3 regions of the Streptomyces sp. NPDC096323 genome follow, and region 3 is predicted to be linked to each of the others. Evidence: predicted binding sites of a transcription regulator. Region 3 holds the regulator's gene; each other region holds the start of a gene.
The links. The regulator HrcA, encoded in region 3, represses chaperone genes, less so after heat shock. The targets are predictions, from matches to a motif close to TTNGCACTCNGNNNNNCNGAGTGCNAA.
Positions count from the first base shown of each region.

Region 1: a site for HrcA is predicted at 7,435-7,461, ahead of groES (co-chaperone GroES). Genes of this name have one in related genera too.
Region 2: a site for HrcA is predicted at 2,461-2,487, ahead of groL (chaperonin GroEL). Genes of this name have one in related genera too.

Region 1 is NZ_JBEOSI010000005.1:272,353-282,631, reverse strand. Features, by position in the region: gene rimI (ribosomal protein S18-alanine N-acetyltransferase) at 1-223, shown strand, start outside; gene tsaD (tRNA (adenosine(37)-N6)-threonylcarbamoyltransferase complex transferase subunit TsaD) at 223-1,332, shown strand; gene ABTX18_RS16065 (hypothetical protein) at 1,329-1,607, shown strand; gene ABTX18_RS16060 (YciI family protein) at 1,744-2,106, shown strand; gene ABTX18_RS16055 (RNA polymerase sigma factor) at 2,158-3,408, shown strand; gene ABTX18_RS16050 (VOC family protein) at 3,473-3,943, shown strand; gene ABTX18_RS16045 (hypothetical protein) at 4,005-4,670, shown strand; gene ABTX18_RS16040 (class I SAM-dependent methyltransferase) at 4,710-5,957, opposite strand; gene ABTX18_RS16035 (polysaccharide deacetylase family protein) at 6,054-7,109, shown strand; gene ABTX18_RS16030 (hypothetical protein) at 7,106-7,390, shown strand; gene groES (co-chaperone GroES) at 7,612-7,920, shown strand; gene groL (chaperonin GroEL) at 8,021-9,643, shown strand; gene ABTX18_RS16015 (SDR family NAD(P)-dependent oxidoreductase) at 9,949-10,279, opposite strand, start outside.
Region 2 is NZ_JBEOSI010000011.1:212,865-223,143, forward strand. Features, by position in the region: SAM riboswitch class I at 1-53, shown strand, start outside; gene thrC (threonine synthase) at 71-1,363, shown strand; gene ABTX18_RS29150 (MoaD/ThiS family protein) at 1,392-1,670, shown strand; gene ABTX18_RS29155 (cold-shock protein) at 2,116-2,322, shown strand; gene groL (chaperonin GroEL) at 2,648-4,273, shown strand; gene ABTX18_RS29165 (N-acetyltransferase) at 4,378-5,154, opposite strand; gene ABTX18_RS29170 (TetR/AcrR family transcriptional regulator) at 5,210-5,926, opposite strand; gene ABTX18_RS29175 (CocE/NonD family hydrolase) at 6,032-7,738, shown strand; gene ABTX18_RS29180 (eCIS core domain-containing protein) at 7,735-9,510, opposite strand; gene ABTX18_RS29185 (DUF6333 family protein) at 9,864-10,279, shown strand, end outside.
Region 3 is NZ_JBEOSI010000002.1:378,741-389,019, forward strand. Features, by position in the region: gene ABTX18_RS05680 (SpoIIE family protein phosphatase) at 80-1,984, shown strand; gene hemW (radical SAM family heme chaperone HemW) at 2,038-3,270, shown strand; gene ABTX18_RS05690 (DUF3097 domain-containing protein) at 3,324-4,145, opposite strand; gene ABTX18_RS05695 (MBL fold metallo-hydrolase) at 4,171-4,911, opposite strand; gene hrcA (heat-inducible transcriptional repressor HrcA) at 5,095-6,111, shown strand; gene dnaJ (molecular chaperone DnaJ) at 6,112-7,251, shown strand; gene ABTX18_RS05710 (nitronate monooxygenase) at 7,365-8,438, shown strand; gene ABTX18_RS05715 (16S rRNA (uracil(1498)-N(3))-methyltransferase) at 8,435-9,181, shown strand; gene ABTX18_RS05720 (hypothetical protein) at 9,254-9,811, shown strand; gene ABTX18_RS05725 (S41 family peptidase) at 9,960-10,279, shown strand, end outside.

The sequences.
Region 1 (10,279 bases), on a different contig from region 3:
GACCGACCTGCTGAAACACGCCACGGCCTTCGAGTGCGCCGAGGTGCTGCTGGAGGTCCGCGTCGACAACACCCGGGCGCAGAAGCTGTACGAGCGCTTCGGCTTCGAACCGATCGGCTTCCGCCGCGGCTACTACCAGCCGGGCAACATCGACGCCCTCGTCATGCGCCTCCATGTGCAGGACCACGGACAAGAGCACGTACAAGAAAACGAGACTGACTGATGGCTGACGAACCGCTCGTACTCGGCATCGAGACCTCCTGCGACGAGACCGGCGTCGGCATCGTCCGCGGGACGACGCTGCTCGCCGACGCCGTCGCGTCCAGCGTCGACACGCACGCCCGCTTCGGCGGCGTCGTCCCGGAGATCGCCTCCCGCGCGCACCTGGAGGCGATGGTCCCCACGATCGAGCGCGCCCTGAAGGAGGCCGGTGTCAGCGGACGCGACCTCGACGGCATCTCGGTCACCGCGGGACCCGGACTCGCCGGCGCCCTGCTCGTCGGCGTCTCGGCGGCCAAGGCGTACGCGTACGCGCTGAACAAGCCGCTCTACGGGGTGAACCACCTCGCCTCGCACATCTGCGTCGACCAGCTGGAGCACGGCCCGCTGCCCGAGCCCACGATGGCGCTGCTGGTCAGCGGCGGCCACTCCTCGCTGCTGCTCGCCCCCGACATCACCAACGACGTGCGGCCGCTCGGCGCGACCATCGACGACGCGGCGGGCGAGGCCTTCGACAAGATCGCCCGGGTGCTGAACCTCGGTTTCCCCGGCGGTCCGGTCATCGACCGCCTCGCCAAGGAGGGCGACCCGAAGGCCATCGCGTTCCCGCGCGGCCTGAGCGGCTCGCGCGACCCCGCGTACGACTTCTCCTTCTCCGGCCTGAAGACCTCCGTCGCCCGCTGGATCGAGGCGAAGCGCGCCGCGGGCGAGGAGGTGCCGGTACGGGACGTGGCCGCGTCCTTCCAGGAGGCCGTGGTCGACGTGCTCACCCGGAAGGCCGTCCGCGCCTGCAAGGACGAGGGCGTCGACCACCTGATGATCGGCGGCGGCGTCGCGGCCAACTCACGGCTGCGGGCGCTGGCCGAGGAGCGGTGCGAGCGCGCCGGCATCCGGCTGCGCGTGCCGCGCCCCGGACTGTGCACCGACAACGGCGCCATGGTCGCCGCACTGGGCGCGGAGATGGTGGCCCGCAACCGGCCCGCCTCCGACCTGGAGCTCTCGGCCGACTCCTCGCTGCCGGTCACCGAAACCCACGTACCGGGCGCGGACCACACCCACACCCACGACCACGACCACGTGCACGAGATCAGCAAGGACAACCTGTACTCATGAGCGGGACGACCGTCGCGCTGATGTGGGAGGCCCGCGCCACCGAGGGCCGGGGCGCGGAACTCCTCGAATGGGCCCGCGCCCGCACCGGCGAGCTGGCCCGCCCCCCACTGCGCAGCGAACTGCTGCGCGCCCCGCAGGACCGCGTCCTGGTCATCACCTGGTGGCAGGGCGCGTACGGCGACGAGCTGCCGGAACTGCCCGAACCGGCCCCGGAAACCATCACCCGGCCGGTGCACCGCTGGCGCTTCGAGTCCCTCGGGCCGGCGGGCGGCTGAGGAGCGCGACCGCCCCGGTGGCCGATCCGGAAACTTCTCAGAAGAATTCCGGGGGGACTGTCGATCCGGACGTCTCCCGTTCGACGCACAGGTGAGAGACGGGGAAAGCCCCCGCCCTCCCGACCGAGGAGTCACCATGCCGCGCTTCATGTCCCTCATCCGCATCGACGAGCAGGCCGCCGCAGGGTTCGAGCCCGACCCCGACTTCGAGAAGCGCATGGGCGCCCTGTTCGAGGAGATCAACAAGGCGGGCGTGATGCTGGAGACGGCCGGCCTCACCCCGACCGCCCAGGGCACCCGGGTCCACTGGGCCGGCGGAAAGCTCAGCTACACCGACGGGCCCTTCACCGAGACCAAGGAGGTCGTCGGCGGGTACGCCATCCTCCAGTGCAAGGACAAGGAGGAGGCGCTGGAGTGGACCAGGCGGTTCCTGCAGTGCCACCCGGAGAGCTGGAGCGTCACCTCCGAGATCCGGGCCATCGACGAAGCGACCGGCTGACCTGCCTGCCGCGCTTGCCCGGGCCCCGTACGGCTGCTCTGATGAGTGGCCGTGACGGCAGCGAGCGCGGTGGAGACGGTATTCAGGATCGAGTCCGCGCGGATCATCGCCGGTGTCGCCCGGATCGTCCGGGACGTCGGCATCGCCGAGGAGCTCGCGCAGGACGCCCTGGTCGCCGCGCTGGAGCAGTGGCCGGAGTCGGGTGTCCCGGACAACCCGGGAGCCTGGCTCATGGCCACGGCCAGGCACCGCGCCATCGATCTCGTACGCCGCCGCGAGACGTACGCCCGCAAGCTGGCCGAGATGGGCCGCGACCTGGACGGGGTCTCCGGCAAACCGGACCCCGGTGCCGCGGACCCCGAGCGCATCGATGACGACCTGCTGCGGCTGATCTTCACCTCCTGCCATCCGGTGCTCTCCACCGACGCCCGGATCGCCCTCACGCTGCGGCTGCTGGGCGGCCTCACCACCGAGGAGATCGCCCGCGCCTTCCTCACCACGGAGCCGGCCGTCGCCCAGAGGATCGTCCGCGCCAAACGGACCCTCGGGCGGGCCGGCGTTCCCTTCGAGGTGCCCTACGGCCCCGAGCGCGAAGCCCGGCTCCGATCGGTGCTCGAGGTCATCTACCTGGTCTTCAACGAGGGCTACGCCGCGACCGCCGGCGACGACTGGCTGCGCCCGGCGCTCTGCGAGGACGCGCTGCGCCTGGCGCGGGTGCTGGCCGGGCTGATGCCGGACGAACCCGAGGTGCACGGACTGGCCGCCCTGCTGGAGCTCCAGGCCTCGCGCACCGCCGCACGGACCGGGCCGGACGGGGCCGTGGTGCTGCTCGCCGACCAGAACCGGGCCCGCTGGGACCGGCTGCTGATCCGCCGCGGCCTGGCGGCCCTGCTCCGGGCCGGCGACACGGCCGCGAAGGCGGGGCAGGCCCTGGGGCCGTACGCCCTCCAGGCAGCCATCGCCGCCTGTCACGCCCGCACGGCGCGCTTCGAGGACACCGACTGGGCCACCATCGCCGCGCTCTACGACCGCCTCGCCGTCCTCACCCCGTCACCGGTCGTCGAGCTCAACCGCGCCGTCGCCGTCTCCATGGCCGAGGGCCCGGCCGCCGGTCTCGTCCTGGTCGATGCCCTGGCCGCCGACCCCGCGCTCAAGGGCTACCACTTGCTGCCGAGCGTCCGCGGCGATCTCCTGGAGCGGATGGGGCGTACGGACGAGGCACGTGCCGAGTTCGTACGGGCGGCGGAGCTCACCCGCAACGAGCGGGAACGGGCGCTGCTCCTGGGCCGGGCGGGCCGATGAGTTCCGGGCCCGCCGCCGGTCTACCTTCCACGGCACCCCGTACCAACCACGTGAGGAGAAGACCATGCAGAAGGTCACCACATTCCTGTGGTTCGACAAGAACCAGGCCGAGGAGGCGGCGAACCACTACATCTCCGTCATCGGCGGTGACTCCCGCATCCTCGACGTGACCCGCTGGACGGCGGCGGCGCCGGGCGAGGAAGGAGCGGTGATGACGGTCCGCTTCCAGCTGGACGGCACCGAGTACATCGCGTTCGACGGCGGCCCAGAGTTCCCCTTCAGCGAGGCCGTCTCCCTCTCCGTCGACTGCGCCTCGCAGGAGGAGGCGGACCGGCTGTGGGACAAGCTCACCGCGGACGGCGGACAGGAGAGCCAGTGCGGCTGGCTCAAGGACAAATTCGGCGTCTCCTGGCAGATCATCCCGCCCGGTCTCGGCGAGGCGCTGACCGACCCGGACCCGGAGAAGGCGGCCCGCGCGATGAAGGCGATGCTCGGCATGAAGCGGCTGGACATCGAGGCCCTGCGCAACGCCTGAGGCGGCCGGTCTCCCGCGCAGCGCAAGAGGAGGGCGCCTGGCGGTCGATAAGGTCTGGCTCATGGCCAACCGACCTGCGCTGCCGCCACCCCCGCCGCCCGTGGAGATACGCACCTGGCCCGACCGGGGAGCGCTGCTCGCCGACCGGGCCTTCATCCTGGGCGCGTTGGTGAGGATGCACATGGGCCCCGGCCGGTTCGGACTGCTGTGGATGTGGGGAGCGCTCGGCGCGCTCGGCTGGGCGCTGACCGGTACCGCGCTCATCACCTTCGAGGAGTCGTACGACGTCATCAGCGCCTTCCTCGGCGTCATCATGCTGGCGTTGGGCGCCTGTTGCCTCGTGCCCGCCGTCATCCTCGTCGTCATCGGCCTGCGTCGGGACCGGCAGGTGCGCCGACTCCTCACACAGTGGGGGGAGTTGGCCCGCGATCCGGTGAACGATGCCGCGTACCGGCTGCCGGGCGTGAGTCTGTTCTGGCTCCTCGGCTCGTTCCCGCTGTGCGCCTGCGGGCTGTACGCCTGCTTCATCGTGCCGGCGGGCGCCGTCGCGGGCGATGACACCTATGGGCTGATGGCCCTGGCCATGGGTCTCGGATTCATCGGCTGGCTGATCGGCCTCATCGGCGCCACCAAGGCGTACTGGCACCGGCGTTGGGTCCTGCGGACACTGCTCGGGGCACCTGCCCCTGAACCGCTGATCTCGATGAGGGGCGGTGCCCACCGCTGATCCTGGGCCCCGCCCTGCGGTCGTGCCGTCCGGCCGGTGTCAGCGCAGACCGGCCTCCGGGCCGGTCACGGGGCGGCCGATCAGCATCGTCGGCGCGTCCGCGACCCGGGTCAGGAAGACCGTGGCCGCGTTCGGGCCCTGGAGCTTCATCTTCCGCCGCAGTTCCTCCGGTTCGACCGCCGAGCCGCGCTTCTTCACCGTGAGGACGCCGACCTTCCGCTCCCGCAGCAGCGCCTTCAGCCGCTTCATGTTGAACGGCAGCTGATCGGTGATCTCGTAACCGGCGGTGTACGGGGAGTCGTACAGCTCGTCGCTCGTGACGTACGCGATCATCTCGTCGAACAGCCGGCCGTGGCACCGTTCCACGATCCCGGCGACCAGATGCGCCCGGATCACCGCGCCGTCCGGCTCGTAGAGATAGCGCCCCACCGGCCCGACCGGCGGGGCGGGCAGCGCGGCCGGGGCGGACAGGGTGGCGCCGGACGGGAGCAGGGTCGCGCGGTACGAGCCCGCCTCGAAGCCCTCGCCGAACCAGAGCACCGCCTCCTTCACGTCGCCGCCGTCCGAGATCCACTCGGCCTCCGCCTGCGGGCCGATCGCCTCGTGCGGGACGCCCGGGGCGATCTTCAGCGCGGCCCTGGGCGCCTTCAGCGCGGCCGCGGTCGCCCAGGACAGGGGCGGGGAGTACGCCTCCGGGTCGAAGATCCGGCCGCGCCCGCCCCGGCGGGCCGGGTCGACGAACACCGCGTCGTACGGCGAGGTGTCGATCTCCGTGACATCGGCGCACCGCACCTCGATCAGCGCCTCCAGGCCGAGCGCGGCGGCGTTGGCGCGGGCCACCTCGGCGGTCAGCGGATCGCGGTCCACGGCGAGGACGGAGATCCCGGCCCGTGCCAGGGCGATCGCGTCGCCGCCGATCCCGCAGCAGAGGTCGGCGACGCTGCGCACCCCGGCGTCCGCGAACCGCCGCGCGCGGTAGCCGGCCACCGAGGTGCGGGTCGCCTGCTCGACCCCGTTCGGCGTGAAGAACATCCGCTGCGCGTCCTCGGCGCCGAACTTCGCCGCCGCCCGCTGCCGCAGCCGGGCCTGCCCCAGCGCGGCCGAGACGAGGGCGGCCGGGTGGGTGCGGCGCAGCCGGGTGGCGGTGGCCAGTTCGGTGGCGGGGTCGTACGACCGCAGCGCGGCCAGCAGCTCGGCGCCCTCGGGGGTGCGCAGGGCCAGGAAGGCGGCGAGGGGGTCGGGGGCGTCGGGCGGGACGGTCGGGTCGAGAGCGTTCACCCGCCCCATTGTGGGCCAGTCGGCTGTGCGCCAGCCGGGGGAGTGTGCGGGGCGGGCGCTGTGTCGGCCCGGCGGCCCGGCCCGGGGCTGGCAGGATGCGGCGCCATGCAGCTGGTACGACAAAAGGAAGAATTCGCCATGAAGATGCGCAGACCGGGTGCGGTGTCGGGCGGGCGGAGCGGTGGGGAGGGCGGTCGGGGCCCTCTGCGCGGCAGTGGCGGACGCGGCCGGGGCGGTTTGCGGCGCCGGCCGGGCTTCGCGGTCCTCGCCGCGCTCCTGGTCGCCGCGGCCGGCTCCGGCTGCGCGGCCGAAACCGGCGGTCACGCCGCGTCCGACCCGGACCCCGGCCGCGCGGCCGCCGCCAGGGCCGGACAGCCGGGCGGCCCCCCGGTGGGGGCGGCGGGTTCGGTCGCGGCGCAGGCCCGGAAGGCGCGCCTCGCCCAGGCCGCACGGGCCGTCGCCGCGAAGAAGTGGGGCCTGGCGAGCACTCCGCTGGCGCCGCCCGCGCCGCCGGCCGTCAAGCCGCGCCTCACCACCCGCGAGGGCTTCGAGACCGAGGGCGGGAACGCCTCGCTGCCGCCGGTCTTCACCACGGTCCCCACCGACAAGAAGATCGTCTTCCTGACGATGGACGACGGGGACGACAAGGACCCCGAGCTGCTGAAGATGATGGCGGAGCTGAACATCCCGTACAGCGCCTTCCTCACCGACTACGTGGTGCGCGACAACTACGCGTACTTCAAGGAGGCCCAGGCCCGCGGGGCCGTCCTCGGCAACCACACGCTGAACCACCGCTACATGCCCGGCCTCTCGTACGAGGAGCAGAAGCGGGAGATCTGCGACCAGCAGGACATCATGCAGCAGCAGTTCGGCGAGCGACCCCGGCTCTTCAGGCCCCCGTACGGCAACTACGACGGCGACACCCTGCGGATCGCCAAGTCCTGCGGCATCACGGCCGTGCCCCTGTGGGCGGCGGAGGCGTTCCCCGACCGCATGGAGTGGCGGGAGGAGGACCAGGACCTGCACCCCGGCGACATCATCCTCACGCACTTCCGGGGCAAGGAGGACTGGAAGGGCAGCATGCCCGACATGATCCGCAACGTCATGAAGGTCGTCACGGACAAGGGGTACGCCGTGGCCCGGCTGGAGGACTACGTATGAGAAGGGCGCACCGGCTGCTGGCCGGACTGCTGACCACCGGTGCGCTCCTGACCGCCACCGCCGGCTGCGCGCAGTCCGTGGACCCGATCGAGCGGTTGGGCCGGAAGGCGGTTCAGCGGGTGAAGCCGTCTCGGAGTGCCCCTGCGGTGCGCGGTGACCACGGGGCGCCGGGCGCGATGGTCGTCGTCGCCTGCGGCGGGCGGGCCCCGGTACGCGGGTCCGCGGAGCGGCTGGTGCGGTCGGGCGGAGGGGCTGTGGCCGCGGGGTGCGCGAGGCGGTAGCCGCTCCGCGGGACGCGGACCCCGTACGCCACGAGGGGCGTGAATTGGCACTCCGCTTGACCGAGTGCTAATCGCGGTCATAGTCTCAGTGCTGGCACTCCCCACTGGAGAGTGCCAGCAGTTCTGTGCGACCGGCAGGTCCGGCACCCGCGACGACGGGCCCACCTGGTCGCCACCCCAAAGACTGATAACCCCGTGAGATCTCCGAAGGGGGAGACCGGATCGTGTCGACCAGCACCAAGGTTGCGATCAAGCCGCTCGAGGACCGCATTGTGGTCCAGCCGCTCGACGCCGAGCAGACCACGGCCTCCGGCCTGGTCATTCCGGACACTGCCAAGGAGAAGCCCCAGGAGGGCGTCGTCCTGGCCGTGGGCCCGGGCCGCTTCGAGAACGGCGAGCGCCTGCCGCTCGACGTCAAGACCGGCGATGTCGTTCTGTACAGCAAGTACGGCGGCACCGAGGTGAAGTACAACGGCGAGGAGTACCTCGTCCTCTCGGCCCGCGACGTGCTCGCGATCATCGAGAAGTAATTCACCCAAGTTTGCTTCTGTTCTGCGCCCCTGGCCCCCTGCGAAATAACTGCCGGGCGGCAGGGGCGCAGTTCTTGTTTTGAGAGGACAGTTCAGCTCCATGGCGAAGATCCTGAAGTTCGACGAGGACGCCCGTCGCGCCCTCGAGCGCGGCGTCAACAAGCTTGCCGACACGGTGAAGGTGACGATCGGTCCGAAGGGCCGCAACGTCGTCATCGACAAGAAGTTCGGTGCGCCCACCATCACCAACGACGGTGTCACCATCGCGCGCGAGGTCGAGCTGGACGACCCGTACGAGAACCTCGGTGCCCAGCTGGTGAAGGAGGTCGCGACCAAGACCAACGACGTAGCCGGTGACGGCACGACCACCGCCACCGTCCTGGCCCAGGCGCTCGTCCGCGAGGGCCTGCGCAACGTGGCCGCGGGCGCGTCCCCGGCCGCCCTCAAGAAGGGCATCGACGCCGCGGTCAAGGCCGTGTCCGAGGAGCTCCTCGCGACCGCCCGCCCGATCGAGGACAAGTCCGACATCGCCGCCGTGGCCGCGCTCTCCGCGCAGGACACCCAGGTCGGCGAGCTCATCGCGGACGCGATGGACAAGGTCGGCAAGGACGGTGTCATCACCGTCGAGGAGTCCAACACCTTCGGTCTGGACCTCGACTTCACCGAGGGCATGGCCTTCGACAAGGGCTACCTGTCCCCGTACATGGTGACCGACCAGGAGCGTATGGAGGCCGTCCTCGACGACCCGTACATCCTGATCCACCAGGGCAAGATCGGCTCGATCCAGGAGCTGCTGCCGCTCCTGGAGAAGGTCATCCAGGCCGGTGCCTCCAAGCCGCTGCTGATCATCGCCGAGGACGTCGAGGGCGAGGCCCTGTCGACCCTGGTCGTCAACAAGATCCGTGGCACCTTCAACGCCGTCGCGGTGAAGGCCCCCGGCTTCGGTGACCGCCGCAAGGCCATGCTCGGCGACATCGCCACCCTCACGGGTGCGACCGTCATCGCCGAGGAGGTCGGCCTCAAGCTCGACCAGGCCGGTCTGGACGTGCTGGGCACCGCCCGCCGCGTGACCGTCTCCAAGGACGACACCACCATCGTCGACGGTGGCGGCAAGTCCGACGAGGTCGCCGGCCGCGTCAACCAGATCAAGGCCGAGATCGAGTCCACGGACTCCGACTGGGACCGCGAGAAGCTCCAGGAGCGCCTGGCGAAGCTGGCCGGCGGTGTCTGCGTGATCCGCGTCGGCGCTGCCACCGAGGTCGAGCTCAAGGAGAAGAAGCACCGTCTGGAGGACGCCATCTCCGCGACCCGCGCCGCGGTCGAGGAGGGCATCGTCTCCGGTGGTGGCTCCGCTCTGGTCCACGCTGTCAAGGTCCTCGAGGGCAACCTCGGCAAGACCGGCGACGAGGCCACCGGTGTCGCGGTCGTGCGCCGCGCCGCCGTCGAGCCGCTCCGCTGGATCGCGGAGAACGCGGGCCTCGAGGGCTACGTCATCACCTCGAAGGTCTCCGAGCTCGACAAGGGCCAGGGCTTCAACGCCGCGACCGGCGAGTACGGCGACCTGGTGAAGGCCGGCGTCATCGACCCGGTCAAGGTCACCCGCTCCGCCCTGGAGAACGCCGCGTCCATCGCGTCGCTGCTGCTCACGACCGAGACCCTGGTCGTCGAGAAGCCGGCCGAGGACGAGGCCGACGCCGGTCACGGCCACGGCCACTCGCACTAGCGCCCCTCCCGGCAGGCTTTGCCCCGTCGCGCCGCCCGGCACGCACGCTCGCTGCGTTGGCCAAAAGTCCTGGTAGCTCCTCCCCCATAGCCCGAAGGGCATGGGAGGTGCCCCCATCAAGGACTTCCGGCCGCCTTGCGATCGCACGCACTGGACGACGCTCCTTATGGGGCAAACATTGCCGGTCACGGCACTAGCGGTAGTTCTTCCGCGCAAGCGGTGAGGTCCGGCGCCCCTTCGGGGGTGCCGGACCTTTCGCGTGGGGGGGGCGGCGCCTACGGGCGGCGGCGTGCCGTAACCACCGCTCACTGAGGTCCGTACTTGCGGCCCGTCCTGGAGGTCACCCCTCCGAGCAGGCCGCGCGGCGTCACCTTCACCAGCCCCATCAACGCCTTGTACCGCGCGTCCGGGATCGAGAGCGACTTGCCGCGCGCCAGGTCCGCCAGCGCCGTGGCGACCAGCTTGTCGGCATCGAGCCACATCCAGCCCGGGATGTTGCCGGTGCCCATCCCGGCCCGCTGATGGAACTCCGTCCGTACGAAGCCGGGGCAGAGCGCCATCATCCGCACCCCCGAACCGGCCAGGTCCTTCGCCGCGCCCTGGGTGAACTGCACGACCCACGCCTTGGACGCCCCG
Region 2 (10,279 bases), on a different contig from region 3:
GGGAAGGTGCCAATTCCGTCTCGTGACGAAACGCGTCGCGAGGAAGATGAGGAGAAAGGGCCTCGCCATCATGGCTGTTGAGACTGTTGCAGCACACACTGAATCTTCTGTGGACCTCGGTCCCGCCGCGGCACTTTCCTGCCGCGAATGCGGAGAGCGGTTCGCACTCGGCCCCATTTTCGCCTGCGCGTCCTGTTTCGGGCCGCTCGAAGTGGCGTACGACCTGCCGAGCGGCTCCCCGGACGAGCTGAAGAAGCGCATCGAGGCAGGACCCGACAACATCTGGCGTTACGCGCCGCTGCTGCCGGTCCCCTCCGACGTCGCCGACAAGCCCAACCTCAACCCCGGCTTCACCAAGCTGGTCAAGGCCGACAACCTCGCCCGCGAGCTGGGCGTCACCGGCGCTCTGTACGTCAAGGACGACTCCGGGAATCCGACGCACTCCTTCAAGGACCGTGTCGTCGCGATCGCCGTCGAGGCCGCCCGTGCCTTCGGATTCACCACCCTTTCCTGCTCCTCCACCGGCAACCTCGCCGGCGCCGTCGGTGCCGCCGCCGCCCGGGCCGGACTGCGCAGTTGCGTGTTCATCCCGCACGACCTGGAGCAGGGCAAGGTCGTCATGGCCGCGGTGTACGGCGGTGAGCTGGTCGGCATCGAGGGCAACTACGACGACGTCAACCGCTTCTGCTCCGAGCTCATCGGCGACCCGCTCGGCGAGGGCTGGGGCTTCGTCAACGTCAACCTGCGCCCGTACTACGGCGAAGGCTCCAAGACCCTCGCGTACGAGATCTGCGAGCAGCTCGGCTGGCGGCTGCCCGACCAGATCGTCATCCCGGTCGCGTCCGGCTCGCAGCTCACGAAGATCGAAAAGGGCCTCCAGGAACTGATCAAGCTGGGCCTGGTCGAGGACAAGCCGTACAAGATCTTCGGCGCCCAGGCCGAGGGCTGCTCCCCGGTCTCCGCGGCCTTCAAGGCCGGTCACGACGTCGTCCGGCCCCAGAAGCCGAACACGATCGCCAAGTCCCTGGCGATCGGCAATCCGGCCGACGGCCCGTACGTCCTGGACATCGCCCGCCGCACCGGCGGCGCAGTCGAGGACGTCAACGACGAGCAGGTCGTCGACGCGATCAAGCTGCTGGCGCGCACCGAGGGCATCTTCGCCGAGACGGCCGGTGGGGTGACGGTCGGCGTGACGAAGAAGCTGATCGACGCCGGCGTGCTCGACCCGACGCTCACCACCGTCGTCCTGAACACCGGTGACGGCCTCAAGACGCTGGAAGCCGTGGCCGCCACCGCCCAGGCGAGCGCCACGATCCGCCCGAGCCTGGAGTCCTTCCGCGCCGCCGGCCTCGCCAACAGCTGACCACCCGACACCAGGAAGGGCACCCACCATGAGCGTCAAGGTCCGTATCCCCACCATCCTTCGCGCCTACACGGGCGGCCAGGCCGAGGTCCCGGCCGAGGGCGCGACCCTCTCCCAGGTCATCGAGTCCCTGGAGAAGGACCACCCGGGCATCGCCGCCCGCGTCCTGGACGACCAGGGCAAGCTGCGGCGCTTCGTGAACGTGTACGTCAACGACGACGACGTGCGCTTCGAGGGCGGCCTTGACACGGTCACGCCGGACGGTGCCGGCATCTCGATCATCCCGGCCGTCGCCGGCGGCTGCTGAGCCGCGGGCGTAGGCCCTCTCAGGGCCGGCCCGACTTCACCGTGTCACCGGAGTTGCCCCCTCTGCGAGAGAAGCGGAGGGGGCAATTCTGCATGGTTGAGCGCGGTAGAGTGTGGGAAGCCCCCTCCGCTGCCCGTGCCGCCCGCATATGAGAATGCGCCTGGCCACGACTAGAAGCAGCCAAAGTGCCCGAGCTCCTTGCGCCATAAGTCGCCTTTGCCTGGCCCGACTTGCCCAGGAATCCCCTCACTTCCCCGCATTCGGGCGATCGGTGCTGCTCAGAATTCTCGTCCGATTGACCTGTTGCAGAGGGCAGTTGGGCAGATACATTCGGCCGCGGTCGACGCGTTCCGGCGCTACGAGCCCTCTCCTGTCGGAGGGTGAGTTCTGACCCGGGCCCGCGAAGTGCGGTCCTGTGCAAGGGCCAGTAATAGGGGAGTTAGGCATGGCTCAGGGCACCGTCAAGTGGTTCAACGCGGAGAAGGGGTACGGCTTCATCGCGGTCGACGGTGGTGCGGATGTTTTCGTCCACTACAGCGCGATCCAGATGGACGGATACCGCACCCTCGAAGAGGGTCAGCGAGTTGAATTCGAGATCTCGCAGGGCCAGAAGGGGCCCCAGGCCGACATGGTCAAGCTCGCCGTCGGCTGAGCCCGGCCAGCCGTCGCGCAACCGGCCGACGTCACTACTCACGCACGAAGGGTCCGTACCCCAGGGGTACGGACCCTTCGCGCGTCCCAGGAGGCTCGTGAGTCTCCCCCGGCCGCTGTCCACACTCCGAGGGGGACGCTTGCACTCTCGGGGGTCGAGTGCTAATTATTGGCTTAGCACTCTCTGGGTGAGAGTGACAGAAACTTGGACCGGGCCGGTGAGGCCCGCAGGTCTCCGGGGCAAGGAACCGGCAGACACGCAGGCCGTCCGTCGCGGGCGCCTCTCGGTCCGGAGAATCCACCCCTGTCCGGGAGGACCACTTCATATGGCCAAGATCATCGCCTTCGACGAGGAGGCCCGGCGCGGTCTTGAGCGCGGCATGAACCAGCTCGCCGACGCCGTCAAGGTCACCCTCGGCCCCAAGGGCCGCAACGTCGTCCTTGAGAAGAAGTGGGGCGCCCCCACGATCACCAACGATGGTGTTTCCATCGCCAAGGAGATCGAGCTGGAGGACCCGTACGAGAAGATCGGTGCGGAGCTCGTCAAGGAGGTCGCCAAGAAGACGGACGACGTCGCCGGCGACGGTACGACCACCGCCACCGTTCTCGCTCAGGCGCTCGTCCGCGAGGGCCTTCGCAACGTGGCCGCCGGTGCCAACCCGATGGCTCTCAAGCGGGGCATCGAGAAGGCCGTCGAGGCCGTCTCCGCCGCCCTCCTGGAGCAGGCCAAGGACGTGGAGACCAAGGAGCAGATCGCTTCGACGGCCTCCATCTCCGCCGCTGACACCCAGATCGGCGAGCTCATCGCCGAGGCCATGGACAAGGTCGGCAAGGAAGGCGTCATCACCGTCGAGGAGTCCCAGACCTTCGGTCTGGAGCTCGAGCTCACGGAGGGCATGCGCTTCGACAAGGGCTACATCTCGGCGTACTTCGCCACGGACATGGAGCGCATGGAGTCGTCCCTGGACGACCCGTACATCCTGATCGTGAACTCGAAGATCAGCAACGTGAAGGACCTCCTTCCGCTGCTCGAGAAGGTCATGCAGTCCGGCAAGCCGCTGCTGATCATCGCCGAGGACGTCGAGGGCGAGGCCCTGTCGACCCTGGTCGTCAACAAGATCCGTGGCACCTTCAAGTCCGTCGCCGTCAAGGCCCCGGGCTTCGGTGACCGCCGCAAGGCCATGCTCGGCGACATCGCCATCCTCACCGGTGGCACCGTCATCTCCGAAGAGGTCGGCCTCAAGCTGGAGAACGCCGGTCTCGACCTGCTCGGCCGCGCCCGCAAGGTCGTCATCACCAAGGACGAGACGACGATCGTCGACGGCGCCGGTGACAGCGACCAGGTCCAGGGCCGCGTCAACCAGATCCGTGCCGAGATCGAGAACTCCGACTCGGACTACGACCGCGAGAAGCTCCAGGAGCGCCTCGCGAAGCTGGCCGGCGGCGTGGCCGTCATCAAGGCCGGTGCCGCGACCGAGGTCGAGCTCAAGGAGCGCAAGCACCGCATCGAGGACGCGGTGCGCAACGCCAAGGCCGCTGTCGAGGAGGGCATCGTCGCCGGTGGTGGCGTGGCTCTGCTCCAGGCCTCGGCCGTCTTCGAGAAGCTCGAGCTCTCGGGTGACGAGGCGACCGGCGCCAACGCCGTCAGGCTGGCGCTGGAGGCCCCGCTCAAGCAGATCGCCGTCAACGGTGGTCTCGAGGGTGGCGTCGTCGTCGAGAAGGTGCGCAACCTGCCGATCGGTCACGGCCTCAACGCCGCGACCGGCGAGTACGTCGACATGATCGCCGAGGGCATTATCGACCCGGCGAAGGTCACGCGCTCCGCCCTGCAGAACGCCGCGTCCATCGCCGCGCTCTTCCTCACCACCGAGGCCGTCATCGCCGACAAGCCGGAGAAGGCCGCTGCCGGCGGCGCTCCGGGCGGCATGCCGGGCGGTGACATGGACTTCTGATCCTCACGGATCGGTAGTTCCTGCACAGCAGTACACGACACCGGCCCCCGGGGATGCGTCCCCGGGGGCCGGTGTCATGCCCGGACGGCGCCCGCCGCCGTCCGCTACTCCGATGTGCCGTCACCGGCCGTCCGGTGCCGGATCCACACGTTCGGCTCGACGTAGACCGCACGGTCGAGCGCGAGGTCGCACCGTACGGGGACGAGCGCGCCCGGCACCTCGACCTCGCCGTCCAGGTCGAACGGCAGGCCCGTCCAGCCGCGCCACTGGGCGAGCGATCCGCTGACGGTCATCGACGCCGGAGCGACCTTCACGATGGTCCCGCCGTTCCTGACGTGCACCCGCAGCCACGGGTCCTCCGGCAGCCCGTCGCCGCGCCGCCGGCCGATGTACTCGGCCATCGGGACGTGCGGGTGCAGGTGCTTGGCCGTCGGGCGGACCGGGGCGAACAGCGCGTCGTGGCCGCGCCGGGCGGCGGCGCCCCGCATCGCCTCCAGCATCCGGTACGACAGCCCCCGGCCCAGGTACGCGGTGTCCACGGTGATCTCCAGCGCGCTCGCGGCCGTGGCCGCCCGCCCGCGCCGCCGGTCCTGGTACGCCCAGGTCAGCACTCGGTCCCAGCCCTGATCGGGCGTCGCCTCGCGGCCGTCCGCCGAGCCGTCGAAGGGCACGGCGAGACCGCGCGCCACGACGCGGTCCCCGTCGGTCGCCACCACGCAGTAGTCGGGGAAGTCCTCCACGACCCGGCCCAGCAGGGCGCTGCCGACGAGGTCGTGCGGGATGAAGGGCGGCCAGGTGTCGGCGATCTCGTACACCCGGGGGATCAGCGCGGGCCGCTCGGCGAGCGAGGTGATCCGTATGTCGTCGCAGGCTGTCGTCACGGTGCGGAACTCTCCCACAGACGGCACACCGCGGTCACGGTCTTCCGTTTCCGCTTCAGCCGGCGTCGAGCCCGTCGACCAGCCGGTTGAGGAAGCGGGCGAACGTGGCGTCGGGGGTGACGGGACGTCCGGCGGAGGCGAGGGCCTCGGCCAGTTCCGGGTGGTGGCCGTCCGCTGCGACGGCGGCGAGGTAGAGCGCCTCGGCCGCGGCCCGGCCGGCTGACCGGGCGGCATCGGCCTGGGCGATCTCGTGGGCCACGTGCCCGGCCACGAACGCGGTGAGCTGGGCGAAGACCTCCAAGCGGGCTCCGCCGTCGAGACCGCTGGGGCGCAGGGCTGCCAGAGCGTGCTCCAGGAAGGCGAGGGTGCGGGGGCCGAGGGTACGGCGGGCGGGCACGGCGGTGGCCAGCCAGGGGTGGCGGAGCATGTGGTCGCGCTGGAGATGCCCGATGCCCTTGAGGTCGGCCCGCCAGTCTCCGGTGAGCGGCCCGGATGCGGGGAGCTCGCCGTTGACGTGGTCGATCATCAGGTCCAGCAGCGTCTCCTTGTCGGGGGCGTAGCTGTAGAGCGACATGACGCCGGCGCCCACCTCCGCGGCGACCCGCCGCATGGTGACCGCGTCGATTCCCTCCGCGTCGGCCAGGGCGACGGCCGCCACCGTGATCGCCTCGCGGCTGAAGGCCGGCCTGCGCCCCCGGCGGGGCCGGTCGGGGGTCAGCCAGAGTTCTCGGGGGTCGACGCCGGTGGCGCCGGGCGCGTCGGCACGGGTCACGATCCTGCTGTTCCCTTCCTCGGGCTGAGGCTCCTGTGTGACTCATCCAAGCATCGACTATTCTCGTACGCAGTACGAGAATACATCGAGCGATGGAGGCGAACGATGACATCACCCACGCACGACGCCCGGCCGAGGCCCGCCCGGACGCCGGCGTCCGCGAAGCCCCCGCTGTCCGCCCGGTTGATGCGGGCCACCTGGCGCGGGCTTCCGGCGAGGCGCCACCGGATCGCCTGGGAACCGGGCCTGACCGTTCCCGCCGCGGACGGCAGCCCCCTCATCACGGACCACTACTTCCCCCGCGGTCAGGGCGACTTCCCCACCCTCCTCGTACGCTCGCCCTACGGACGCGGCGTCCCCTGGTCCCCTCAGTACGGGATGCTCTTCGCCGAACAGGGCTTCCACGTCGTCCTGCAGAGCTGCCGCGGCACCGGCGGATCGGGCGGCGCGTTCGACCTCTGGCGCAACGAGGCCGCCGACGGCCTCGCCACGCTCGACTGGCTGCGCGAACAGCCCTGGTTCAACGGGACCCTCGGCACGGTCGGACCCAGCTACCTCGGCTACGTCCAGTGGGCACTGGCCCTGGACCCGCCGCCGGAGCTGAAGGCCATGGTCGTCCAGGTCGGCCTGCACGACCCGTACGCCCTCTTCCACACCGACGGCGCGCTCCACCTGGAGAACGCGCTCCTCGTCGGCACAGGAATGACGCACCAGCACCGCGGCATGCTGCCGTTCATCAAGGCGACCCTGCGGCTCCAACGCCACCTCAAGGACATCGTCGCCGCCCGCCCGATCCGGGGGGCATACGCAGCGGCACTGGGACAGGAAGTGCCCTGGCTGGACGACGTGATGACACACCCGGACCCGGACGACCCGTACTGGCAGGGCGCGTCGGCGGGCGAGGCGGCCGACCGCCCCGGCATCCCCACCGCCCTCGTCACCGGCTGGCACGACGCCCTCGTCGACCAGAGCATCGCGCAGTACGCGCGGCTGCGCCGGGCCGGCGCCGAGGCCGCCCTGCTCGTCGGGCCCTGGACCCACACCTCCGCCCTGCAGAAGGGCTGGCCCCAGGTGTTCGCCGAGAGCCTGGCCTGGCTCCGCGCGCACCTGTGCGACGACCCCTCGGAGCTGCGCCCCACCCCCGTGCGCGTCCACATCGGCGGCGCGGAGGCGGCGTGGCAGGACCTCGACGCGTGGCCGCTCGCCCCGGCCACCACCGCGTGGTTCCCGACCGCCGACGGCCACCTCACCCGACAGCCGCCCACGGACACCGCCCCCCTGACGTCCTTCCGCAACGACCCCGCCGCCCCCACGCCGTCCCTCGGCGGCCCGCTGCTGTCCGGCACGGCGGGCGCCCGGGACAACGGCCCGCTGGAGTCCCGCGACGACGTGCTCACCTTCACGGGCCCTGTCCTGACCGAACCGGTCACGGTGCTGGGTGCCGTCTCCGCGAGAATCAGCGCGTCCACGGACACCGGGTTCGGGGACGTGTTCACCCGGCTGTGCGACGTGGACGCCGAGGGCAGCTCCACCAACGTCTGCGACGGGCTCGCCCAAGTGCGTACGTCAGGCGGGGAACCGGCCCACGTCACCGTCCCGATGAGCGTCACCGCGTACCGCTTCGGCGCGGGCCACCGCATCCGCTGGCAGATCAGCGCGGGCGCGCACCCGCGCTATGCGGCGAACCCCGGCACGGGCGAGCTCAGGGCCGACGCGATGAAATCCATACCGGTGCGCGTCACCGTTCACGCGGATTCCGCGCTCGTGCTGCCGCAAGGGGAACACGTGGACGCCGACGGAACCAGGCCCTAGCCCAGCGCCTCGACCACCACGCGGGGCAGGAAGGTGGACGTCGGGACCCCGACCTGTTCGCAGTAGTCGGACAGCTTCATTCCGGGGGCGTCCGTTTCGAGCGACCGCTTGCTGAAGATGCCCTTCAGCACCCGGTACCGGCCGTCCGGGGTCGCCTCGGCGGGGACCGATCCGGCGTATCCGGCCAGGGTGAGGTTCCCGTTGGCGAAATGCCCGCCCGGGGGCAGATCGAACTCCGTGTGCGTGCCCGCGTCCTGGTGGCCGGGCACGAGATCGGAGAACAGCACCTTGTCCTTCGTCACGACGGTTTCCTGAGGGGTGTTCATCTTGATGTAGAGGAACGAACCCTTGATCTCCAAGGGGCTGATCGGCTCACCGAAGTAGTAGAACTTCGTCTTCTCCTCGTTCTGGGAGATCCCGGTGTACCTTCCCCTCTCGATCTCGTCCATCCGCATCATGAAGTACGTGTAGTCCCGCATGTGGTCCCGGTCCAGGGCGCCGGCCAGCCGGTCCACTTCCTGCACCGTCGTCACCTCGGTCCAGGCCGAGGAGTCGAACGGGCGCGGGGCGGCGTTCACCGTGATGCGCAGGATGGCGTGCAGAAGCCGAGCCTGCTTCCTCCTGTCCCGGGCGGCGTTCGCGGCCTTCAACTCGTCTCCCAGAGCGGTGAGATCCGTGAACCGGTCGCCGAGCGGAGAGAAGGCCCGGCCGTCGTAGTCCGTGTCCTCCCCGCGACTGGTCGGTTCCGCGCGAATGCTGGTGTTGGGTCCGAGGAACTGATTGCCGCCCTGCCACTCGTAGAAGGCGTGGCGGATGGCGTTGAGGTTGTTTCCCCGGAATTCGGCAGTGTCGCCCCCGCCCGGCTTGACCAGCGCGGCGCGGAACTTCGTCTTGAAGTCGTCCCGGTTCGAGTTCGGCGGAATCTTGACCTTCAGGTTCTCCAGCATCGCGTCGGTGATCTGCTCGGGTACGGCTTCGCGCAGCAGGATCGCCCGCGTCCCGGCGTCCACGGACTCGAGTGCGGTCGACAGCTGGGAGTGCGCGACGACGTGGTGCGCGGTCAGTTCCCACCCGTTGTGTGCGCCGCCGGAGGCGTGGGGGTTGTCACTGCGCATCCGCTGCACGGACGGGTCGCCGGAGCCGGGCGAGCCGGCCATGGCCTCCGCCGAGTCACGGGCCGGGGCGCTGCCTGACAGGACGCGCCTCGCCTGCGCCTCGGCCTCGCGTTCGTACCGGTCGGAGGGGTCGGAGACCCGGAGGCCGCCGCCGTTGTCGGTGCCGCTCACCGGTCCCTGGCGCTGCTGGATGACGTGGGTCAGCTCGTGCGCCAGGGTGTGCCGGTCGCCCCCGCCGTCGCCCAGCACGATGTGGTTCCCCGAGGTGTACGCCCGAGCGCCGATCTCGGCGGCGGAGGTACGGGCGGCGCCGTCGTCGTGGACGCGTACGTCGGCGAAGTCCGCGCCGAACCGGGCCTCCATGTCCGTACGGGTCCCGCTGTCCAGGGGCTGCCCGGCGGAGCGCAGCACGTCGTGCACGGCGGAACGCTGCACGGCCGCCTGCCCGCCCTCGTGCCGATGCCCGTCCTCGGCCCCGGGGTGGCCCGCCTGCCGCAGCAGCTGCACCAGGGCCGCGTTCCCCGCAGCGTGAGGGAGCGGGAGCAACCCGTGCGGGGCGGCGCTCCCCTCTCGCTCCGACGCCTGAGGAGGCTTGCGCGCCGCCGAACGCTCGGTCTCGGCGCCGTCATGGGCGGGCTTGGAGGCGTGCGGGCGCATCCGGGTGACCTTCCGGGCTGGGCAGGGTGAACCTTCCCTGTATATCCGGGTTGTACGGGCGCGGCCAGGGTCCCCGGGGGCAGAGAGCGTTGCCCGGCCGGTGCCGGTGCGGCGGACTTGTCGTCCCCCCGGAGGCTCGCAGGCGGTGGCCGCCGTCAAGGCTGCGGCGATGCCAGCCCCGAGGCGACGCCTGCCCTCAGGCGATGCCTGCCCCCAGGCGATGCCCGCCCAAGAGGGTGAACCGGATCTGCCCCGGCGTGGGGCCGGCGTGGGCCCGGCGTGGTTGCCCGGCAGGACGGCCCCGCCTAGGGTCTCTCGTTCCTGTTGCTGTTCCCGAACGCGGAGATGTGCGCATGAGCTACGACGACTTCTGGGAGTACCCGCCGGACCGGGGCATCGCGCAGCACGGGGAGTTCCGGCTCACCGTCGTCGAGGCCCCCTTTCCGGGCGGGAGCGGCGTACTACCCGCCCACGACCCCGTGCGGGCACGGGAGTTGACCGCGTCGCTCGGGACGGTCGACGCGGTGGTGGGGGAGTCCGGGCGGATCGAGGCGGTCGAGCGGGCGCCGTTCGGCACGCGGGCGGATCTCGATCTGGTCGGCGTCGGCTGCTGGGGGCCGGTGACCGAGGTCAACGATCCGGCGCTGGCGTCCACCGACGGCTCCTTCCCTCTTGCCGAGCAGGCTGACGCGCTGGCCGCACGCTTCCCCGGCGCGGTCGTCATCGGCTCGGCGCGGATCGACCACTCCGCGTCCTACGGCGCCCACGT
Region 3 (10,279 bases):
TCTGTCCGTGTTGAAAGGCCCTAACGGAGAACAGGCAGAGCGAGAACAGGTCAGGAGCCGCCCTGTGGGGTCCATTCCCTTGCAGCGGGACATCGTGCAGCGTCCCGGAACCACTGGCGCGTCCACGGGCGCGCAGCCCGTCGCCCGGACGAGCCTGCCCGGGAATCTGCTGGCGCCCTCCGCGGCCCGGCGGTTCGTCGCGGCGGCGCTCGCCGAATGGAGCGGGCTCGGGCTGCCCGCGGCCGTGGGTTTCAGCGAACGGCTGTCCGACGACGCGGCGGTCGTCGTCAGCGAACTCGTCACCAACGCCGTCGTGCACGCCGGAACCCACGTCGACCTCCTCTTCCGGCTGGAGGAGGCGACCGAGGACGAGGACTCCGCGCTGGTCCTGGAGGTCTCCGACCACCACCCCGCCCGCGCCGTGCGCAGCGACCGCCCCGAGCACGGCTCCGTGAGCGAGGACGCGGCGGGGGAGCCCGCCGAGTACGGGCGGGGCCTGGAGCTCGTCGCCACCCTCGCCGAACGCTGGGGCATCACCTACCGCACCGGCCTCAAGACCGTCTGGGCCCGGCTCCCCGTCGACGACTGGAACCCCTTCCCCGACACCCGTACGGCGCCCGGATTCCAGCGCGGACTGCGCGCCGCCGAACTGCTCGCCCCCACCGCCCGCCGCGCCCTGCGCGACGACGCGGACTGGGCGGGCCGTGGCGCGCTGTCGTTCCTCGCCGAGGCATCGGACCTGTTGGCCGGCCAGCTCGACGAGGACATCGTGGCCGCGCTCGCCGGACAGTTACTCGTGCCCCGGCTCGCCGACTGGTGCGCGATCTGGCTGGAGCCCGAGACCGCCGGCCGCGCCGCCGTCCCGCGGCTCGCCAAGGTCTGGCACGTCGACGAGAGCCGCATCCAGCCCCTGCGCACCCTGCTGGAGGGCGACCCCCTCCGGCTCCCGGAGCGGGTCGGGACCGGGCCGGTGTCGCTGCCCTGGCCCGGCGGCACGGAGGACGGCGGGCAGCCGGACGGGACCGAAGGCGTCACGCTCGCCTACCGGATCACCTCGGGCGGCCGCACCCTCGGGGCCGTACTCCTCGGCCGCGAAGGCATCGCCCGCGTCCCCGACGAGGTCACCGCCCTGATCGAGGACTTCGTACGCCGGGTCGGCCTCGCCGTAGGCGCGGCCCGCGCCTACACCCGGCAGGCCACCATCAGCCGCATCCTCCAGCGCGGACTGCTGCCCAGCAAGGTCGCCGAGATACCGGGCGTCGCCAGCTCCCTGGTCTACGAGCCCAGCGACGACGGAGTGGTCGGAGGTGACTTCTACGACATCTTCCCGTGCCCCGGCGACCGCTGGTGCTTCGTCCTGGGCGACGTCCAGGGCAGCGGCCCCGAGGCGGCCGTCGTGACCGGGCTGGCCCGCCCCTGGCTGCGGCTGCTGGCCCGCGAGGGCTTCCAGGCCGACGAGGTCCTGGTCCGCCTCAACCGGCTGCTCCTCGACGACGCCATGGAGGCCGCGGAGGCGGCCGCGCTCATGGTCGCCGCCGCCGGCGGCCAGCACTCGCCGGACAGCGGCCAGTCCCGCTTCCTCTCCCTGCTGTACGGGGAGCTCGTGCCGCTGCCCGGCGGTGGCGCGCGCTGCACCCTGGTCAGCGCGGGGCACCCGCTCCCGTTGCTGCTGCGGCCCGACGGCACGGTGCGCCCGGCCGCCGAACCGCAGCTGCTCCTCGGCGTCATGGACGACGCCGTGTACGAGACCCAGAGCTTCGACCTGGCCCCCGGCGACAGCCTCCTGTGCGTCACCGACGGGGTGACCGAGCGGCGCTCGGGGGCGCTGATGTTCGACGACGGGGACGGGCTGGCCCAGGCGCTCTCCGGCTGCACCGGGCTGACCGCCGAAGGCATCGCGGACCGCATCAAGCACGCCGTGCACGCCTTCGCCGAGCGCCCGCCGGACGACGATCTGGCGCTGCTGGTCCTCCAGGCCGAGTAGCCCGGTCCCGGGCGTGGCGTCCGGTTGCCGGGCGGCGCGCGACAATGGGCGGTATGCCTTCCGTACTGCCCGATGGTGAACCCGTACCCGACGACGGGGCGCTGCCCCGCCACGCCCTGGAAGGCGCCGCAGACCGCCCGCTCGGCTTCTACCTGCACGTGCCGTACTGCGCGACCCGCTGCGGCTACTGCGACTTCAACACCTACACCGCCACCGAGCTGCGCGGCTCCGGCGGTGCGCTGGCCTCCCGGGACAACTACGCCTCCCATCTCGTCGGCGAGGTCCGCCAGGCCCGCAAGGTCCTCGGCGACGACCCCCGCCAGGTCCGTACGGTCTTCGTCGGAGGCGGCACGCCGACCCTGCTGGCCGCCGCCGACCTGGTCCGGATGCTGGCCGCGATCCGGGAGGAGTTCGGCCTCGCGGACGATGCCGAGATCACCACCGAGGCCAACCCCGAGTCCGTCGGACCGGCCTACCTGGCCGAGCTGCGCGAAGGCGGCTTCAACCGGATCTCCTTCGGGATGCAGAGCGCCCGGCAGCACGTCCTGAAGATCCTCGACCGCACCCACACCCCCGGCCGGCCCGAGGCCTGTGTCGCCGAGGCGAGGGCCGCCGGCTTCGAGCACGTCAACCTCGACCTGATCTACGGGACCCCCGGCGAGTCCGACGACGACTGGCGCGCCTCCCTCGACGCGGCGATCGGCGCCGGGCCCGACCATGTGTCGGCGTACGCCCTGATCGTCGAGGAGGGCACCCAGCTGGCCCGCCGGATCAAGCGTGGCGAGATCCCGATGACGGACGACGACGCGCACGCCGACCGCTACCTCATCGCGGACGAGGCGATGGCCGCGGCCGGCTTCTCCTGGTACGAGGTGTCGAACTGGTCCCGGACGCCCGAGGGCCGCTGCCTGCACAACGAGCTGTACTGGCGCGGGGCGGACTGGTGGGGAGCCGGACCCGGCGCGCACAGCCACGTCGGTGGCGTGCGCTGGTGGAACGTGAAGCACCCGGGGGCGTACGCGCAGGCGCTGGCCGAGGGACGCTCGCCCGGCGCGGGCCGCGAGATCCTCTCCGCGGAGGACCGGCGGGTCGAGCGCATCCTGCTGGAGCTGCGGCTCGTCGACGGCTGCCCGCTGTCGCTGCTCGCCCCGGCGGGTCTCGCGGCGGCGGGACGCGCGGTGACGGACGGGCTGCTGGAGCCGGGGCCGTACGGGGAGGGGCGTGCGGTGCTGACCTTGCGGGGGCGGCTGCTGGCGGATGCGGTGGTGCGGGACCTGGTGGACTGAGGGGGTGGGCGCGGGCCGCGCGGAGGAGTGCCCGAGGGGCTGGAGGTGCGACCCTACGCGGGAGGCGCTGTCACGTAGTCGATCAGTTCTTCGACCCGGCCCAGCAGCGCCGGTTCCAGGTCGCGGTAGGAGTGGACCGTGGACAGGATCCGCTGCCATGCCGCGCCCGTGTTCTCCGGCCATCCCAGCGCCCGGCACACGCCTGTCTTCCAGTCCTGGCCGCGGGGCACCACGGGCCAGCCGGCGATCCCCACGGACGACGGCTTCACGGCCTCCCACACGTCGATGTACGGGTGGCCGACCACCAGGACGTTCCCGTCGGAGACCTGCGCGGCGAGGCGGGACTCCTTGGAGCCCGGGACCAGATGGTCGACCAGCACCCCGAGGCGCGCGTCCGGACCCGGGGCGAACTCGCGGACGATCGCGGGGAGGTCGTCGATGCCCTCCAGGTACTCCACGACCACGCCCTCGATGCGCAGGTCGTCGCCCCAGACCCGCTCCACCAGTTCCGCGTCGTGCCGGCCCTCCACGTAGATCCGCCCCGCCCGCGCCACCCGGGCCCGCGCACCGGGCACCGCAAGCGAACCGGAGGCCGTACGGGCGGGCCTGGCGGGGCCGCCCGCCGCGGGGCGGACCAGCGTGACGACGCGGCCCTCCAGCAGGAAGCCGCGCGGCGCCATCGGGAAGACCCGGTGCTTGCCGAAGCGGTCCTCCAGGGTCACCGTCGGGCCCTCGGCCGTCTTCTCGCAGCGGATCACCGCTCCGCAGAATCCGGTGACGGCCTCCTCCACGACCAGATCCGGGTCGGCGGGCACCTCGGGGGCGGGGGCCGACTTCTTCCACGGCGGGGTCAGGTCCGGCTGGTAGCTGCGCATCGGACGACGATAAGCGGCGAGCGGACTACGACACGCCGAACCTGGCAGCGAGGGCGTCGCGCTGCGCCCGTACGAACGCGGCGTCCACCACGGCCCCGTGCCCCGGCACGTACAGAGCGTCCTCGCCGCCCAGCTCCAGCAGCCGGTCCAGCGCCGCCGGCCAGTGCCCGGGGAAGGCGTCCGGGCCCGCCTGGGGCTCGCCGGACTCCTCGACCAGGTCGCCGCAGAACACGATCGCGGGGGAGCCGGGCGAGCTCGGGGCGGCGGGGACGAACACCGCCAGATCGTGGCCGCTGTGCCCCGGGCCCACGTTCGCGAGCAGCACCTCGCGCCCGCCGCCCAGATCGAGCGTCCACTCGGCCGACACCTCGTGATGCGGCGCCACCAGTACATCGGCGGACTCGGCCGCGTCGTGTGCGGGCAGACCGTGCCGCACCGCGTCGTCGCGCAGTTCGTCCGCCCCGCGCCTGAGCAGATCCGTCATGCCGACCGCGGCGAACACCTGCGTCCCGGCGAAGGCCGCCGTGCCCAGCACGTGATCGAAATGGGGGTGGCTGAGTGCGATATGCGTCACCCTCCGGCCGAGCAGCGCCTGTGCCTGGCCACGCACCCCGGCCGCTTCACGGAGTGACGAACCGGTGTCGCAGAGCAGCACTCCGTCCGGCCCGCACACCAGGGCGACCGTCGCATCCCACACCGGGAGCCGTCGCCGGCCCACACCGTGTCCGAGTCGCTCCCAGCCGAACTCTTCCCAAGAGGCGTCCATACGGCGACGCTATCGGCATCGACCTGCGCAGTCGCGCGGTGGCGTGGCCGGTCGCCCTTGCTAGGGGGCCGCCCCGTCGCCGTACACTGGCGGGGGACCGCTGGCACTCGTACGTACCGAGTGCCAGGGCGGGATCCGGGAACGGCCCGGGAACCACCGAGGACACAGCTGGAGGTGTGCGCGATGCTCAGCGAACGCAGACTCGAAGTGCTGCGCGCCATCGTCCAGGACTATGTCGGCACCGAGGAGCCCGTCGGCTCCAAGGCGCTCACGGAGCGGCACCAGCTGGGGGTCTCCCCGGCCACCGTTCGCAACGACATGGCGGTGCTGGAGGACGAGGGCTTCATCGCCCAGCCCCACACCAGCGCGGGACGCATCCCGACGGACAAGGGCTACCGGCTCTTCGTCGACCGGCTCGCGGGCGTCAAGCCCCTGTCGTCGCCGGAGCGCCGCGCCATTCAGAACTTCCTCGACGGCGCGGTCGACCTCGACGATGTCGTGGGACGTACCGTGCGGCTGCTCGCGCAGCTGACCCGGCAGGTCGCCGTCGTGCAGTACCCCTCGCTGACCCGCTCGACGGTGCGGCACGTGGAACTGCTGCCGCTGGCCCCCGCCCGGCTGATGCTCGTGCTGATCACGGACACCGGCCGGGTCGAACAGCGGCTGGTCGACTGCCCCGCGCCGTTCGGTGAGACCTCGGTCGCCGATCTGCGGGCCCGGCTCAACAGCCGGGTCGTGGGACGCCGCTTCGCGGACGTCCCGCAGCTGGTGCAGGACCTGCCGGAATCCTTCGAGAGCGAGGACCGGTCAACCGTGTCCACCGTGCTCTCGACCCTCCTCGAATGCCTCGTCGAGGAGACGGAGGAGCGGCTGATGATCGGCGGCACCTCCAACCTCACCCGCTTCGGGCACGACTTCCCTGTGATGATCCGGCCGGTGCTGGAGGCATTGGAGGAGCAGGTCGTGCTGCTGAAGCTGCTCGGCGAGGCCAAGGACTCGGGCATGACCGTACGTATCGGGCACGAGAACGCCCATGAAGGGCTCAACTCCACGTCCGTCGTCGCGGTCGGCTACGGTTCGGGCGACGAGGCAGTCGCCAAACTCGGCGTGGTCGGACCGACCCGCATGGACTACCCCGGAACGATGGGAGCGGTACGCGCAGTGGCACGTTACGTCGGACAGATCCTGGCGGAGTCGTAAGTGGCCACCGACTACTACGCCGTACTCGGCGTGCGCCGCGACGCTTCGCAGGACGAGATCAAGAAGGCCTTCCGGAGGCTCGCCCGCGAGCTGCACCCGGATGTGAACCCCGATCCGAAGACCCAGGAGCGGTTCAAGGAGATCAACGCCGCCTACGAGGTGTTGTCGGACGCTCAGAAGAAGCAGGTCTACGACCTCGGCGGCGACCCGCTGTCCGCCTCCGGAGGCGGTGGCGGCGCGGGCGGATTCGGACAGGGCGGCTTCGGCAACTTCTCCGACATCATGGACGCGTTCTTCGGTGCGTCGTCGCAGCGCGGACCCCGTTCGCGCACGCGCCGCGGCCAGGACGCCATGATCCGGCTGGAGATCGACCTCTCCGAGTCGGCCTTCGGTACGACCAAGGACATCCAGGTCGACACGGCCGTCGTCTGTACGACCTGCAGCGGCGAGGGCGCCGCACCCGGCACCTCCGCCCAGACCTGTGACATGTGCCGCGGCCGCGGCGAGGTCTCCCAGGTCACCCGGTCCTTCCTCGGCCAGGTCATGACCTCGCGGCCCTGCCCCCAGTGCCAGGGCTTCGGTACGGTCGTGCCGACGCCGTGCCCGGAGTGCGCCGGTGACGGCCGCATCCGCTCGCGGCGCACGCTCACGGTGAAGATCCCCGCCGGTGTCGACAACGGCACCCGCATCCAGCTCGCGGGCGAGGGCGAGGTCGGCCCCGGCGGCGGCCCGGCCGGCGATCTCTACGTCGAGATCCACGAGCTGCCGCACGCCGTGTTCCAGCGGCGCGGCGACGATCTGCACTGCACGGTCACCATCCCCATGACGGCGGCGGCCCTCGGCACCAAGGTGCCGCTGGAGACGCTCGACGGTCTGGAGGAGGTCGACATCCGGCCGGGCACCCAGTCCGGCCAGTCCGTCCCGCTCCACGGGCGCGGCATCACGCACCTGCGGGGCGGCGGGCGCGGCGACCTGATCGTGCACGTCGAGGTGATGACCCCGACCAAGATGGACCCGGAACAGGAACGCCTCCTGCGCGAGCTGTCGAAGCTGCGCGGCGAGGAGCGGCCCACCGGCCAGTTCCAGCCCGGGCAGCAGGGCCTGTTCTCGCGCCTCAAGGACGCGTTCAACGGCCGCTAGATCCACGCACCGATGTCGTACGGGCCCGGTTTCCGGGCCCGTACCGCATTGCGGACAAAACGTGGCAGCGGGGTGGGCATCGCGGGACACGAAGGACATGACACGATGCGGTCATGTCATCCGAGTTGACCGATCTCTGCCGGTATCCGATCGTGCAGGCCCCGATGGCGGGCGGCACGTCCTGCCCGCAGCTCGTCGCGGCCGTCGCCGAGGCCGGCGGGCTCGGTTTCCTGGCCGCCGGGTACAAGACGGCGGACGGCATGTACAACGAGATCAAACAGGTGCGCGGCCTCACCGGCCAGCCCTTCGGCGTCAACCTCTTCATGCCGCAGCCCGACCTCGCCGACCCGGCCGCGGTCGAGGTGTACCGGCACCAGCTCGCGGGCGAGACCTCCTGGTACGAGACCCCGCTCGGCGACACCGACGCCTGCGGCGACGACGGCTACGAGGCCAAGCTCGCCATCCTGCTGGAGGACCCCGTCCCGGTCGTCTCCTTCACCTTCGGATGCCCCTCCCGCGACACCCTCGACGCGTTCGCCGCGGCGGGCACGTACACCGTCGTCACGGTCACCTCGCCGGAGGAGGCCCAGGCCGCCCAGTGGGCGGGCGCCGACGCCGTCTGCGCCCAGGGCGTCGAGGCGGGCGGCCACCACTCCACGTTCCGCGACGACCCGCAGGCCGACGGCGCCGGTACCGGACTGCTCTGCCTGGTGGCCCAGGTCCGCGAGACCGTGCAGATACCGGTCATCGCCGCGGGCGGGCTGATGCGCGGCTCCCAGATCGCCGCGGTGCTGGCGGCGGGCGCCGACGCCGCGCAGCTCGGCACCGCCTTCCTGCCCTGCCCCGAGTCGGGCGCCCATCTGCTCCACAAGCAGGCCCTGACCAACCCGCTGTTCGTCCGCACCACCCTGACCCGGGCGTTCTCCGGCCGCCCGGCCCGCGGCCTTGTCAACCGCTTCGTACGCGAGCACGGACCGTACGCCCCCGCCGCCTACCCGCAGGTGCACCATCTGACGGCCGCGCTGCGCAAGGCGGCGGCCAAGGCCGGGGACGCGCAGGGCATGGCACTGTGGGCCGGGCAGGGCCACCGGATGGCCCGCGAACTGCCCGCCGGCCGGCTGGTCAGACTGCTCGCCGAGGAACTGGACGCCGCACGGACGGCACTGAGCACGAGGAGTACACAGTGACGGCACCCGTCTTCGTCGTCGAACAGCTGCCGCAGGGGCCGGAGTTCGTCCTGGAAGGCCCCGAGGGCCGGCACGCCGTCTCGGTGAAACGCCTGCACGCCGGTGAGGACGTCGTCCTGACGGACGGGCGCGGGCGATGGGCCGAAGGTGTCGTGATGGCCGCCGAGGGCAAGGACCGGCTGGTGATCACCGATCTGGAGTCCGTCCACGAGGAACCCCGTCCCGGCGTCCGCATCACCGTCGTCCAGGCGCTGCCCAAGGGAGACCGGGGCGAGGTCGCCGTCGAGACGATGACGGAGACCGGTGTCGACGCGATCGTGCCGTGGCAGGCCGCCCGCTGCATCACCCAGTGGAAGGGCGACCGCGGCCTCAAGTCCCTGGCGAAGTGGCGCAATACGGCCCGCGAGGCCGGCAAGCAGTCGCGCCGCGTGCGGTTCCCGGACGTGGTGGACGCGATGACGACCAAACAGGTTGCCGCACTTCTGGCCACGTCCGACTTCGCGGCGGTTCTGCACGAGGACCGTGGTTGCGAGAGTGAGCCACTGGCCACCGTCGAACTGCCCGACGAGGGCGAGATCGTGCTGGTCGTCGGCCCCGAAGGGGGCGTCTCACCCGATGAGTTGGCGGTGTTCGCCGCCGCCGGCGCCCGGACCTGCCGGCTCGGAACGACCGTACTGCGCACCTCGACGGCGGGCACCGCGGCGACCGCGCTGCTGCTCGGGCGCACGGGCCGCTGGTCATAAGAGCTTCCCTTTCGAGTGGTTGTGGCCGCAAGCGGTCTACCGCCGGGTCAAGGGCGGTGGGAAGCTGCCCGTATGGGGACATCAAGGGCGTGGGGTCGCCGGGCGACCCGTCGTATTCCGGCCGCGGTCTGCCTCGCGGCCACCGCGGTCGTGGGCGTCACCGCGTGCGAACCCACGGACGGGCTCAACACCGCGTCCATCGCCGTGACCACCGACCGGACCGCCACCCGTGCACTGGAGCACGAAGGTGTCGACGTGCAGTGGCTGACCTGCACGGCGAACGTGAACGGGGGCGGAGCCAAGGCGTCGCCCGCACGGGCGGGTTCGGCCACCGCCTCCCCGCGTCGCATCGCCGACGTCGACTGCAGCGGCAGGACGAAGGACGGCCGGGACATCACGGTCGCCGGCCAGGTCCGGCAGGCGGTCGACGGCCGGTGCGTGCGCGGCGACCTGACCGCGAAGGCCGACGGCCGCACGGTGTTCCGGGCCAGCCTGCTCGGCAACTGCGAGGCGCCGCTCCCGACCGCCGCGCCGGACGACGGCAAGGGCGGCGGCGGGGGCGGCGGCGGAGGGGCCCGGCCGACGGTCACGGTGACCGTCACGGTCACCGAGAGGCCCCAGGGCAAGTGACCGGAGCCGCCCGGGCATTCGGCACAGCCGGCGCGTAGGCGCCCGCCCCGTTGCGTGCACGCCTTTTGCGTGTGCCGGGCATGCACCGTACGGCGGACTCCGGCCATCTCCGTTCCGCCGGCCACTGGCGCGGCCTAGGGTGATCGGTGTGACACAGCCTTCCTACCTCCGGTATCCCCATGTCCAGGGCGACTCGATCGTCTTCACCGCCGAGGACGATGTCTGGCTCGCGCCGCTCGACGGCGGCCGAGCCTGGCGGGTCAGCGCCGACAACCGTCCCGTCACCCAGCCGCGCATATCGCCCGACGGCACCCTCGTCGCCTGGACGTCCACCCGGGACGGGGCGCCCGAGGTGCACCTCGCGCCCGTCGACGGCGGTTCCTCCCGGCGGCTGACGCACTGGGGTGACGCGCGGACCGCCGTACGCGGCTGGACCCCCGACGGCGACGTGCTGGTCACCAGCACCCA